Regions from separate parts of the Desulfosarcina sp. BuS5 genome, predicted to be linked through region 3. Evidence: riboswitches for the same ligand, from Rfam matches in the RefSeq annotation. Region 3 holds a riboswitch; each other region holds the start of a gene.

Region 1 (4,293 bases), 780 kb from region 3:
GAACTGGAAGGAAATAATGGAAATATGACAAAAACACATTCATTCCATATTCCTGTAATGGGAATCGGATTTACTGTTGATACTCCATTAAAGGTTTCTCAATACGGAATTGATTCTGTAATTTCTTTAGTTGATGACATTCTACTTGAAAAGTTAAGAAAGATGTACTGCGATAAATTTGAAATTCCTTATAATGAGATTACAGAAAAAACCGAGGATTTCAGAGCAAAAAGGATTACGTCCTATCTTAATTTAATGAACAACCTGGCAAAAAAAAAATTTGAGAAATTAAAAAAAGTCACTATTGAGAAAGGTAACAAGATAAAAGAATACCTCAATATGTTACCTGACAGTTCAAGCATAAATCAAAAATTCAATAGGTTAACGGCAGAATATTTTGATTTAAATGAAGTTGGAAACTGGATAAAAGACAACTTGTCAATGGGCAGTATTGATGTAAATATTATGACCAAGATTGATAAGGGGAACTATATTAATGATGAAAAATTACCCATAAAATACAATGACGCTCATGCTGCGCTCAGGGGGTATGCGAATAGCGATTTAAAATCTTCCATAATACTTTCGGCAGGAATGAATCCTAGATTATATAGCTATTTAGAGCAATTTGAAGATTTCCATCCTGATAAAAATGGGGAACTAAAAAAGAAAATTGTTTTAAAGGTCAGTGATTACAGATCGGCTTTGATCCAGGGTAAATTTCTGGCTAAAAAAGGACTGTGGGTTTCAGAATACAGAGTTGAATCAGGACTTAATTGCGGTGGACATGCTTTTGCAACAGATGGGTATCTCTTGGGACCTATATTAGCTGAATTCAGGGATAATCGAAAAGAACTGATGAAATTAATTTACGAAATCTTGGTTCAGGCGCTTTCCAACAAAAACCGTTCAATACCTGAAAAAAAATTACCGTTAAAAATTACTGCTCAAGGTGGTGTTGGTACGGCTGAAGAACATCAATTTTTAATCGAACATTATCAACTTGATTCCATTGGATGGGGCTCCCCTTTTCTTTTAGTCCCGGAGGTAACTAACGTTGATAAGCCGACTATGAATAAATTGAGAGAAGCTAAAGAAGATGATTTGTATTTAAGCAATATCTCTCCTTTGGGCGTTCCTTTCAATAATCTTAAAGGGAACAGTAAAGATCTTGCAAAATTATCTTTTATTGCAAAAGGAAAACCTGGTAGTCCATGCCCTAAAAAATATCTTGTTTCCAATAAAGAGTTTACTGAAAACAAAATTTGTACGGCTTCACGTCAATACCAACATTTAAAAATAAAAAAACTTGATAATGAAGGACTATCTTCTGATGAATACCAAAATAAATTTAAAAAAATAGTTGATAAATCATGTCTTTGTGTGGGGTTAGGTACGTCTGCATTGTTGGTGAATCAAATAGATACGAAGGCTGAAGGTGATGGAGTCTCTATTTGTCCGGGTCCAAATATGGCGTATTTCTCAAAAATAATGAGCTTAAAAGAAATCACCGATCATATTTACGGCAGAGCGAATATGATCACAAGAACCGATCGTCCGAATATGTTTATAAAAGAACTAAAAATTTACATTGATTTTCTAAAAAATAAAATAGAAAAAACAAAAGTTTCCATGACAAAGAAACAAGGAAAATACCTGTTAACTTTTGCAAAGAATCTAAATGAAGGAATCAACTATTATTACAGCTTATTCACTGATTTGAAGGAGGTATTTGAAGACACAAAATCCAGTATTCTAAGTGGGTTGGATGATAGTAAGAAAACTTTACATCTTCTATATTCAGAAATAAAAAATCTATCAGTAACAGAAAACAGAATTAAACCGGGCGGCTTACATGAAAAATCTTGACCTCTTATTTATCATAAGATAAATTAAATTTTTTACTTGGTTAACGGAACACGGTGCAATTCCGTGGCGGTCCCGCCGCTGTAATCTGAAATATCGATTGCTTGCAAATTTTCTTGCTGTCACTGGGTTATGAAAAATAACCTGGGAAGGCGCTGTCGATTGTTATCAGTAAGTCAGAAGACGAACCAGGGAATTTTTTTGTAGAATTCGATGGCAAAGGGTTCTGTAGAACAGTTATGTTCTGCCGGAGCCCTTTTTTAATTTCCGGCGGGTCATATTTTATAAAAAGGAGTATAATTATGACTACCCAGATTGAATTCGCACAACAAGGAATTATTACAGCCCAGATGAAAAAGGTCGCGAAAGATGAAAACTTTTCACCTGAAATTATACTAAAGAGGGTGGCTTCCGGTGAAATCGTTATCCCGAATAATCCCGGCCGTATAAATCAGAATGTTGTCGGTATAGGCCTAGGGCTTAGAACCAAAGTTAATGCATCCATAGGCACTTCATCGGATATATGTAATATTGATGCTGAAATTCGCAAGGCCAAAGCAGCCCGGGAAGAAGGAGCCGATACCCTTATGGAACTCTCCGCCGGCGGTGATCTTGATGCAATCCGCAGGGCGGTTCTTGCAAATACCAGCCTCCCTGTAGGGAACGTTCCCCTGTACCAGGCATTCTGTGAAGCGGCCCGGAAATACAAAGATCCAGGCAAACTCGACCCTGAATATCTATTTGATCTTATTGAAAAACAGTTGGCGGATGGTTTAAGCTTTATGGCGATCCATTGCGGTATTAACCAATATACGATTGAAAGACTGCGCAAACAGGGATATAGATATGGTGGTCTGGTATCAAAAGGGGGTACATTCATGGTTGCCTGGATGGACAGAACAGGCAGGGAGAACCCTCTTTATGAACAGTTTGACAGGGTCTGCGCAATAATGAAAAAATATGATGCCGTTCTTTCACTCGGCAACGGCATACGGGCCGGAGCCATACACGACAGCCATGACCGCGCTCAAATGGCTGAGATGATAATAAACTGTGAGCTTGCCGAAGAAGGGAGAAAAATGGGATGCCAGATGATGGTCGAAGGCCCGGGCCATGTGCCCCTTGATGAGATTGAGGGTAATATAATGCTTGAGAAGAGGATGAGCGGTAATGCTCCCTACTATGTTCTAGGCCCGCTCCCTGCAGATACCGGCGCAGGTTATGACCATATTGTAGCTGCGATCGGCGCCGCCAGTTCCGCCAGATTCGGAGCCGATCTTATTTGTTACATCACCCCGGCTGAGCACCTTGCCCTGCCCAATGAGGATGACGTGCGCGAAGGTGTCAGGGTGACTCGTATCGCAGTGAGAATCGGAGATATATCTAAATATCCTGATCGGCGTGAAAATGAAAAAAAAGCCGCAAAAGCCAGACGCGATATGCGCTGGGGAGACCTTGAAAAGGTTTTGATGTTTCCTGATGTGGCGCGATCTGTACGTCAAAGCAGGGAGCCTTCCAAAGAAGAGACATGCACTATGTGCGGTGATTTTTGTGCCATGAAAAAAGGAATGGAAGTCTTTATGACTGATATTGCAGGCGACAAGGTTTCAACACAAAGATAAAAATGAAAATACTTGAGAAGACAATTAACAGGATTGAATCTACGGATTCAATTATATACAAAAAAGCCCTGGATCGTCTTGCTCAGCAGGCCCGCCCGGCGGGAAGCCTCGGTGTTCTGGAGCCGCTTTCCGCCAGACTGGCTGGCATAAAAGGCGTATTAGACGTTAGATTGACCGAAAAGGTTATCGTTACCTGCGCCGGTGATCACGGTGTTGTCGCAGAAGGAGTAAGCCTCTTCCCACAGGAAGTTACAGCTCGGATGGTTTATAATTTTGTAAATGGCGGAGCTTCCATCAGTGTGCTGGCACACCATGCCGGAGCCCGGGTAGTTGTGGCTGATCTTGGGGTGAACCATGATTTTGAGCAGGATCTGCCGATTTTTCATAAAAAAATCCGTAAAGCAACCGGGAACCTGGCTGTGGAACCTGCAATGACAAGAGATGAGGCAGTACGATCTATTGAAGCGGGTATAGAAATAGTTGATGAATTACTAAAACAGGGCCCCGTCGATATAATCGGAACCGGGGACATGGGTATCGGCAATACAACCCCGTCAACTGCGATTATAGCCGCTTTTTCAGGTATTCAGCCTGAAAAACTTACAGGCCGGGGCACAGGCATAGATGACAAGACGCTGCAGCATAAGATCGAGGTAATAGAAAGAGGGATTGAGCTGCATAAGCCGAATCCTGATGACCCTGTTGATGTGCTTTCAAAATTAGGCGGATTTGAAATAGGCGCTTTGGCCGGACTCGTTATCGGAGCCGCCGGCCGGAAGATCCCTGTTATTTGTGACGGTCTGAT
Region 2 (4,293 bases), 230 kb from region 3:
GGGTCTGCCAGGGGATTTAAGAGTATCCCTTGAAATACTGCCCCTGATATGGATAAGCCGGCGCCGACAATGGAAGCAGTTAAGATTCTCGGCAGACGCACATCAAGAACTATTACCGGGAAAATTTTGTTCATTTCTTCAAGCAAATCCCTGTTTCCGGTAATTTTGGAAGCAATAATTTTGAAAACATCTGCAAAGTTTATATTAATATAACCTGATCCGGATGATACAATAATGGCTGTAAACAGAAAAATTCCAAGTAAAAATAAATGGACGCCGGTTGAACTTGTGACTGTTTTTCTTAATTTGTTTAAAGTCATTTGTGAATGAACGCTCAATTAAAATAGAAAGAACCGGCAATAGCTCAGTATTCCGGTTCTATTTGTTAGGGGTTATATTTTGTCTTAATGGTTAAAATGTTCCAAAGGCAACTCCAGATGGTCAACCCAGATATCGACAATATTATCGAATTCAGCCGAACCTTTAAGAACAGGCACACATTTGATCCCGGCTTTAGTTAGAATAGATTTCCATGAATCATCTTCATCACCTGCCATATCGTTTCTGGCATGATCGCCAGCGACTGACATAAATGGTATTAAATATGCTTTTTTTATCTTTTTTGCAAGCAGCATCTTTTTTACGTCGTCAATTGTCGGGCTCCCTTCCACTGTCCCTACAATTATATTCGAGTCACTCTGTTGAAGATTATAGGCCATGGCCGCGTAAAATGCATTGGCCGGGTGCGGAGTGCCGTGTCCCATCAAAACCACTCCATCTTTCTTTTTTCTCTCCTTGGGGATATTCTGAATAATGGCATCTGCAACTTTTTCCATATCCTCCTGTTTTGATATAAGGGGTTGCCCAACAATAATTCTATCAAATCCGCCGGGAATATGTTTGAAGGCCGAGATTGTCGCAATCAGGTCATTATATTCTTCACCCGGGATAGTATGGAGTGACTGTACAGCCACATGCGTAAAATTTTCTTCCATCATTTTTGAAAGGGCTATTGCAATGGAATCGAGATTTTTACCCTGTTTTGCAAGTTTATGGCGTATAATGGAAGATGTAAATGCCCAGCGCACAGGTATCCCAGGATAGGCGGCTTTGACCTTGTTGTCGATGTTTTTAAAAGATACCTGCGCTTCAGGTATGCTTGATCCAAAGGCTACCAGCAGAATTCCTTTTTTCATGGGACGGTTGTCGCCGTGTGCATGCGCCGAGATACAGACAAAGGCAAGGATTACGATAAGAACTGCGGCTTGGATAATTCTTTTACTGTTCATTTTTTATTTTATTCCTCCCAAAGAAAGAAAATATTTTTTATCGATTAATAATTAATTTCACAAGGATAGAGGTAAAAACCTGGAGAAGGCGTACTGGTGGTACGTCGACCGAAGGTTTTTACCGATACGCAGTGAAATTATGTAGACGAAACCCTATGGGTAATGCCGGAAAAGTTACCCGCACAATCTGAGCTCGCGCCCGGTCAGCTTAAGGTCTCCTAAACTGGTGAACTCGGCCAGTTTGCATATAATTCTTTGCATACCTTTAACCGTTAGGGACCACCAGGCATCGCTTATATCAAAGTGGCCGGATGTGGCTGATACAAATTCAAGCCTGTCAGCTTCAATGTTAAGATTGCTGACGGCTGTTTTATGATCGACAGCATTATCCGGCAAATCACTGCCGGCGATATATACTATTATTCCTGTTTTCATCAAGATTCACCCCCTTTCATAAATTTTTCGGAGGTCCCGCGTTAAAGGGCCGGGACGGGCGGTATTGCACCTTGAAATAAAAAAAGCCCTTCAAACCATTATACGGCTTGAAGGGCTTTACCCAGTTTATCGGCCCTTTGCTTATCATTTATTCTGTTTCACCGCAGAATAAACTATCTATCATTAAAGGCAGGTTTTCTGGCTTTCGGATCATTCTAATCACTGCGCCTTCCCATCCGATTCTAATCAGACAGTGGCATATGCAGATTTCGTCCCCGATTACAGCGGCGGGACCACTCTCGCTTCTATAAATTTCCACATAAATAATTTCACTACGTTATCGGTCGTCGGAGTATTGCAATACGCCTTTCTCCCTCTATCCTTGTGTAATTAATTATCTGAAAATCTATACGAGATTCCCTTTTAAGCTTTATAAAAGCACCTTTAATTAACTTTATGTTTGATTCATGTTTCTGTCAAGGTAATTATTGCTTGAGCCAATTGAAGATCCTCCCTAGTCGTTATTTTTATATTTAACCTGCTGCCCTTAAGAATTTTAACTTTTTTTCCCATATGTTCCACAAAGAAGGCATCATCTGTTCCTGAATAATTCGATTTAATTGCATTATATAGAGCATCTTTTATGATGGAATATTTAAAAACCTGCGGAGTTTGTGCAAGCCAGACTCTCTCCCTTGGCAGAGTTTTATCTATAATTCCGGAATCATCAACACTCTTTAAGGTATCATTAACAGGCACGGCCAGAATGGCTGCCCCGGAATCTTCTGCTGCGGATATACAGGCATCAATCTCTTCAGGACGGATAAAGGGGCGGACTCCGTCATGAATAAGCACTAAACTATTAAAATCCTTTACAGCAAGTATGCCGTTATATACAGAGTCGCTCCTTTCAGCTCCTCCGGCAACCAGTCTGATTTTTTTTGAAAGATTTGTGCTGCTGATTATATTGTTATAACAGTAATCAATATCTTCCCCAGGGACTATCAGGATGATTTCATTTACCGAATCGCATGCATCAATCGCTCGCAGAGTGTGAGATAATATGGGTATGCCGGCAATTTCAATGTATTGTTTGCGCCGGGTACTCTGCATCCTGATGCCCCGGCCTGCTGCGACTATTATTGCTGAAACCATAATATAAATTTCCACATAAATAATTTCACTGCGTTATCGGTCGTCGGAGTATTACAATACGCCTTCCTCCCTCTGGCCTTGTGCAATTAATTATCTAAAAATTTATAGCTATCTCAGATGCTTTAATTCATTCGGAAGAGGTATCCCCTTTCCCATGGAGTCTTCCCCGTAATTGACACGGGCAAGAATTTTAATATCATGTAGAGAGCGCACATCTCCTTGAAAGGTGACTTCCTCAATATTTTCTTTTTGTATTTTACCCCCAGCCCACTGTATATCAAGCACGCTGCCGGCGTCAAATCTATCATTTCCCACACACATTTCTACATTACCGCCGTAATGCTGCACAATTTTAGCAACCATCATGCTTGGTCTGCTGTGAAAGCCGAGTTCCACCGGCACTCCGACAGTTATGGAAGATTTTTCTATATTTTCATTAAGTATTTCCTTGGCTATCTTTTTACCGGCGGAAAGGAAATAACAGGTATAAAAAAGACCATAGTTTATGGTGCGGTCTATTAATGCGTCAGGATCGATAATGTCGGAAAGGAGGCCCTGAACATGTTTATAAATATTTTTATACCCGGCATCGTACAGATGCCGTTCATAGAAATGTAAGAGCCGGCTGGTTGTTTGGAGAAGGTGAAACACAACGGAAAAAATTCCGCGTAATTTTTTAAATTTTTCGTTTCCGAACCTGAGACCACCGTGTATTACATATGTGTCAAATGAGGACTGTAAATTGTGAATCGTCATCTCAAAGCGGCCTACAAGCACCTCATTAACCTTTTCCGGAACAATTTCTTTGATCTCCTCTAACGTTCGCGGCCCATAAGATTCCCATGGCTCAAATTCCCGTATGATTTGAAGAAAGTCACTCGCTATTTTTACAATATTTTTTTTCTGTTGATCTCTGTCTGCATCATCAATATCGTAATCCAGAATCTCGTTTGTGACAATGCTGGGAAAATCTGAGGGCTCAAAGCTGTTTTCAGGGATTGGTATGTTAAGCCTGCGAGCCTCGTCGATTATTACAGGTGCAAGATCGATTAAGGTCTGAGTTAAAAAATCTAGCGTAGTATAACCTTCTTTTCTGAACTCTTCTACATTATCGAGTATATAAAAATCTAAACGTTTTGAGATGTGTTTCTGATATAGGCTTCCACGGCTTAAATGCCTTACAGCAGCTGTAAGCTCCCTGTAAAAATACCACTTTTTACTGTTTCTGGCACCGTGAAAATCAAGGAAATCCTCAAGGATCTGAGATGAGCTGACAAGTTTGAGCAAGAGTTTTTCCGTAAATATAAATTGAGATATGTCAAAATTAGAAATATACAGACAACATTTCAGGTATTCTTCTGAAAAGATCTTTGTTTTTTCTTTAAAAGATATATTGGTGAAGTGATTTTTTGTC
Region 3 (4,293 bases):
TTATGTGACGGTCTATATTAAGTTAAAATCCGACGAGGAAAAAGTATGCTAACATTTGAATCACTAAAGGCGCGCAAGGATAAAATTGTTGTTATGGGCCTCGGTTATGTGGGACTTCCGCTGGCAGTACACCTGTCGAAGCATTTTGATGTTTTAGGCTATGATTTTAAGCTTGAAAGGATAGAGGAACTTAGAACTGGTTTTGATCGAACAATGGAGATCTCCAAAAAGGACCTGCAGAATGCCGTCATAAATTTTACAGATGATCCTCAAAAAATATCGGAATGCCGTTTGATTATTGTTGCTGTGCCGACGCCAATAGATGAATACCGGATACCTGATTTAAAACCTTTGCGCGGGGCCTCTGCAACAGCGGGGAAGTATATGCAAAAAGGATCATCGGTAGTCTTTGAATCGACAGTCTATCCCGGGGCGACAGAAGATGTCTGCGTTCCTATTCTTGAGCAGGAATCAGGCTTAAGGTTCGGTACTGATTTCACGGCCGGTTATTCCCCGGAACGGATTAACCCCGGTGATAAAATACATACAATCGACAAGATTCTGAAAATTGTATCAGGCTCTGATAAAGATACTGCCATGTTACTTTCCCGGGTTTACGGAGCTATTGTAACGGCTGGAATCCATTTGGCTTCTTCGATAAAAGTAGCTGAAGCGGCAAAGGTTATAGAGAATACCCAGAGAGATCTGAATATAGCGCTTATGAACGAACTCGCCCTGATTTTTGATAAACTCAAAATAGATACTTCGGAAGTTTTGAAGGCGGCCGGGACAAAATGGAACTTTTTACCCTTTAAACCCGGCCTTGTTGGCGGTCATTGCATTGGAGTGGATCCATATTATCTAACCTTTAAGGCCGAAGCCATCGGCTATCACCCAGAGATAATACTGGCAGGCCGCAGAATAAATGACGGCATGGGGAAATATATTGCCGAACGCGCAGTCAAAATGCTTATAAAAGCCGGGAAACAGGTCAACAGTGCAAAGATAGCGGTTCTTGGTATAACATTTAAGGAGGATGTGCCTGATTTAAGAAATACAAAAATAGTCGATATAATAAATGAACTTGTTGATTACGGCATAGAGGTGCTTGTTCATGATCCCTTGGCAGACCCGGATGAGGCGGCTTCATTTTATGGGATCGATCTGCAACCGATGGAGGCGCTTTCAGGTGTAGATGCAGTAATAGTCGCAGTTATTCATAAAAAATACATAGAACTTGGCATTTCCGGGATTGCGGAGTTATGTACAAATTCAAAACCGATTCTGCTTGATATTAAAGGCGCCTTCAGCCGTGATGAAGCGGAAAAACAGAATATCAAGTATTGGAGATTATGAAATTCTGAATTAAAAAAGTATAAAATTAATACAGACACGAGAAACAATAATGAATTGACATCCTCGACATAATTAAATATATAATAATTAACTAGTGGGCAGAAGCTTGCTGCAAGATATAAATATTTTCAATAATTAATTCAAACCACGAAGGTTTATGTATCATAAAGATACAATTTCTTCGTGGTTTTTTTTTGCTTGACAGGGAATGGCGGAATCCGCGGATATGAAGATATTTTACTCCAGCAATTCTAATTATGGCATATTTTTATCTATATATAGATTATGAAGCATGGCGTTGCTACAATATGATGTGCCACAACCTTCCAAAATTAGAATTGCTGATTTTACTCTTGCATCATATATAATCTTTATGCTAGTATTATAAAATAATAATGATCAGGTGCTGTTCAAGCCTAACAGGGAACCTCGTTAAAATCGAGGACGGGCCCGCCGCTGTAATCGGGGACGAAGACCGCGAAAAACCACTGTTGTAGTTTAATGGGAAGGTGCGGTTGTTAGATATAGATTTCCACATAAATAATTTCACTGCGTTATCGGTCGTCGGAGTATTATAATACGCCTTCCTCCCTCTGGCCTTGTGAAATGAATTATCTGAAGATCTATAGATCCGAGAGTCAGAAGACCTGCCTGATCATAGATGATATATTTCGTGAAGCAATTAATAATATCAAATCAAAATTCTGAGGATAAAAAAGGGAAATCCCCGGGTCGTTATGCGATTCGGGGATTTTTTTTCTTGACTTATGTTTTGGTTAATTGATATTTATCGGTCTACCAAACAATATATAAAAATATGAAGGGAGGTGAGTTTATAGTTTTTAGTTAGGCTTACCTAAAAAAATTTTGTTAGTCTATTACAATATCTTTAACGAAAGGATGTTCAATGAAAAAGAAAAACTGGTTTATAATGGGAGCTGCTTTAATTTGCTCTATTTTTTTCATCAATTTTAATGTCTTTGCCATGAGTTCTGAAACAGAGATGCTGTTAAAGCTCCTAGAAAAAAAAGGGATTGTAACGACTGAAGAAGCTGCTGACTTAAAGCAGGCTGTTGAGGCAAGTGTAGAACAGGAGCGAGTGACGCCCGGCAAAGAGCATGTCGGCAAAATGAACGTGGCCGACCGTCTTTCAAATCTCGAGAAACAAGTCTCAAAAACAGCAGTTGTGAATGATTTCCTTGAAAGAGTCGATATCCACGGGCTTATAGAAGTCGAAGGTTATACGGCAAGCAGGGGCAGCGGCCTCTACGGTAACCGCGATTCCAGCGATATCACCCTTGCCACCGTGGAACTGGAGATTGACGCCCGGATAAATGAATGGGTCAACGGTCATTTACTGTTTCTGTATGAGGATGATGATACAGAAGACTTTACAGTGGATGAAGCGATAATAACCATTGGTAATACCGAAAAATTCCCGCTTTATCTGTCAGCAGGTAAAATGTATGTGCCCTTCGGTAATTTTGAATCAAACATGATTCAGGATCCACTGACACTGGAACTTGGTGAAACCAGGGAAAGCGCGGCGCAGATCGGCTTTGAATTCGAAGGTTTTTACGGGTCGGTATATACCTTTAATGGTGATGTAAGCGAAGGCTCCAACAATAGCAATAAGGTCGACAACTACGGCGCCAATATCGGATTTGCATTTGAGCAGGATCAGTTTAGCTTTGATATAGGCTGTGATTATATCAACGATATCACCGACTCTGATGTTTTGACAGATGTTTTGGATGATGTATCAGATAATTTGGTAGGAGGGGGGCGTGATGAAATCGATGATTATGTTTCCGGCCTTGCAGCGCACCTTGTAATGAATGTGGGTCCGTTCCAGTTTATAGGTGAATATGTTGGAGCTATTGACGATTATAATGCTGGTGAAATGAACACAAGAGGGAAAAAAGCAAACCCTGAATCATGGAATTTTGAAGCAGCTTTTACGCAGGAAATTTTAGGCAGGGAAACGACCTTCGCTTTAGCCTATCAGGGAACAAACGATTGCGTGTTTGTTGATTATACTCCAGGGTCGTTCGACGATTATCTTGCTTTGCCCGAAGACCGTTATATGGGCGTAATCGGAATTAGTATCCTGGAAAACACCATGCTTAAGCTTGAATATATGCACGATGAAGATTACAGCGAAAGCGACGGCGGCACAAATGCACAGAATGATACCGTATCAGCCCAGGTTGCCGTTGAATTCTAATCTGATGCAGCGCTGATAGGGGTAGTTAATTATTTTCAAAAGGCTGAAGGGGGCAATCTCTTTCAGCCTTTATTCTATTGTAACGCTGTAGAGACAAGGCATGCCTTGTCTCTACTTGACATCAAAAGACCCGTAATAGTCTTGCCGTCCGTTATCTCACCATTATAAATCATATCAATCGCATCTGAAAACTTGACTTCATAGACTTCCAGGACTTCATTATCGTCCAGGTTCTGCTCTGCCTGTTTCAGATCATAGGCCGCAAAAATGAGAATTCTTTCGTCTGAATATCCCGGCACAGGCGTTATTGCGCCGATTTGTTCCATTTTGCCTGCTGCATACCCGGTCTCCTCGGTCAATTCTCTATAAGCGCACTCAATCGGATCTTCATCCTGCTCCAGCGTGCCGGCCGGGATTTCCCAAATATATTCACCTATTGCATGCCTGTATTGCTTCAGCAATATAAGAGTATCTTTATCCAAAAACGGAATTATAGCGGCCGCTCCAGGGTGCCGTATGATATCCATTTTGGTGGATTTTCCATTTTCAAGGGTAATCTCTTCATTGACAAGATCAAACACTTTGCCTTTGTAAACAGATGTAATTTTATTTACTTTTGGACTCACCTTAATCTCCCGATCCTGAATTCACAATTCCTAAATTATTTCTATTATGATATGTAAAACAAATCAACCAAAACCAATCCTAAA

The links. A riboswitch is a leader RNA that binds a small molecule or an ion and turns the genes downstream of it on or off. The one in region 3 is predicted to bind cobalamin.
Region 1: it holds a riboswitch for cobalamin, as region 3 does, so the genes downstream of both, thiC (phosphomethylpyrimidine synthase ThiC) here and BuS5_RS02465 (LbtU family siderophore porin) in region 3, are expected to answer to the same signal.
Region 2: it holds a riboswitch for cobalamin, as region 3 does, so the genes downstream of both, BuS5_RS01355 (hypothetical protein) here and BuS5_RS02465 (LbtU family siderophore porin) in region 3, are expected to answer to the same signal.

The regions. Positions count from the first base shown of each region.
Region 1 is NZ_CP087952.1:1,285,264-1,289,556, reverse strand. Features, by position in the region: gene BuS5_RS06455 (hypothetical protein) at 1-1,869, shown strand, start outside; cobalamin riboswitch at 1,890-2,073, shown strand; gene thiC (phosphomethylpyrimidine synthase ThiC) at 2,169-3,488, shown strand; gene cobT (nicotinate-nucleotide--dimethylbenzimidazole phosphoribosyltransferase) at 3,491-4,293, shown strand, end outside.
Region 2 is NZ_CP087952.1:278,427-282,719, forward strand. Features, by position in the region: gene BuS5_RS01345 (FecCD family ABC transporter permease) at 1-320, opposite strand, end outside; gene BuS5_RS01350 (sirohydrochlorin cobaltochelatase) at 405-1,289, opposite strand; gene BuS5_RS01355 (hypothetical protein) at 1,464-1,724, opposite strand; cobalamin riboswitch at 1,896-2,185, opposite strand; gene ispD (2-C-methyl-D-erythritol 4-phosphate cytidylyltransferase) at 2,190-2,879, opposite strand; gene BuS5_RS01365 (HPr family phosphocarrier protein) at 2,988-4,293, opposite strand, start outside.
Region 3 is NZ_CP087952.1:509,579-513,871, reverse strand. Features, by position in the region: gene BuS5_RS02470 (nucleotide sugar dehydrogenase) at 46-1,356, shown strand; cobalamin riboswitch at 1,741-2,025, shown strand; gene BuS5_RS02465 (LbtU family siderophore porin) at 2,264-3,583, shown strand; gene BuS5_RS02460 (NUDIX domain-containing protein) at 3,658-4,209, opposite strand.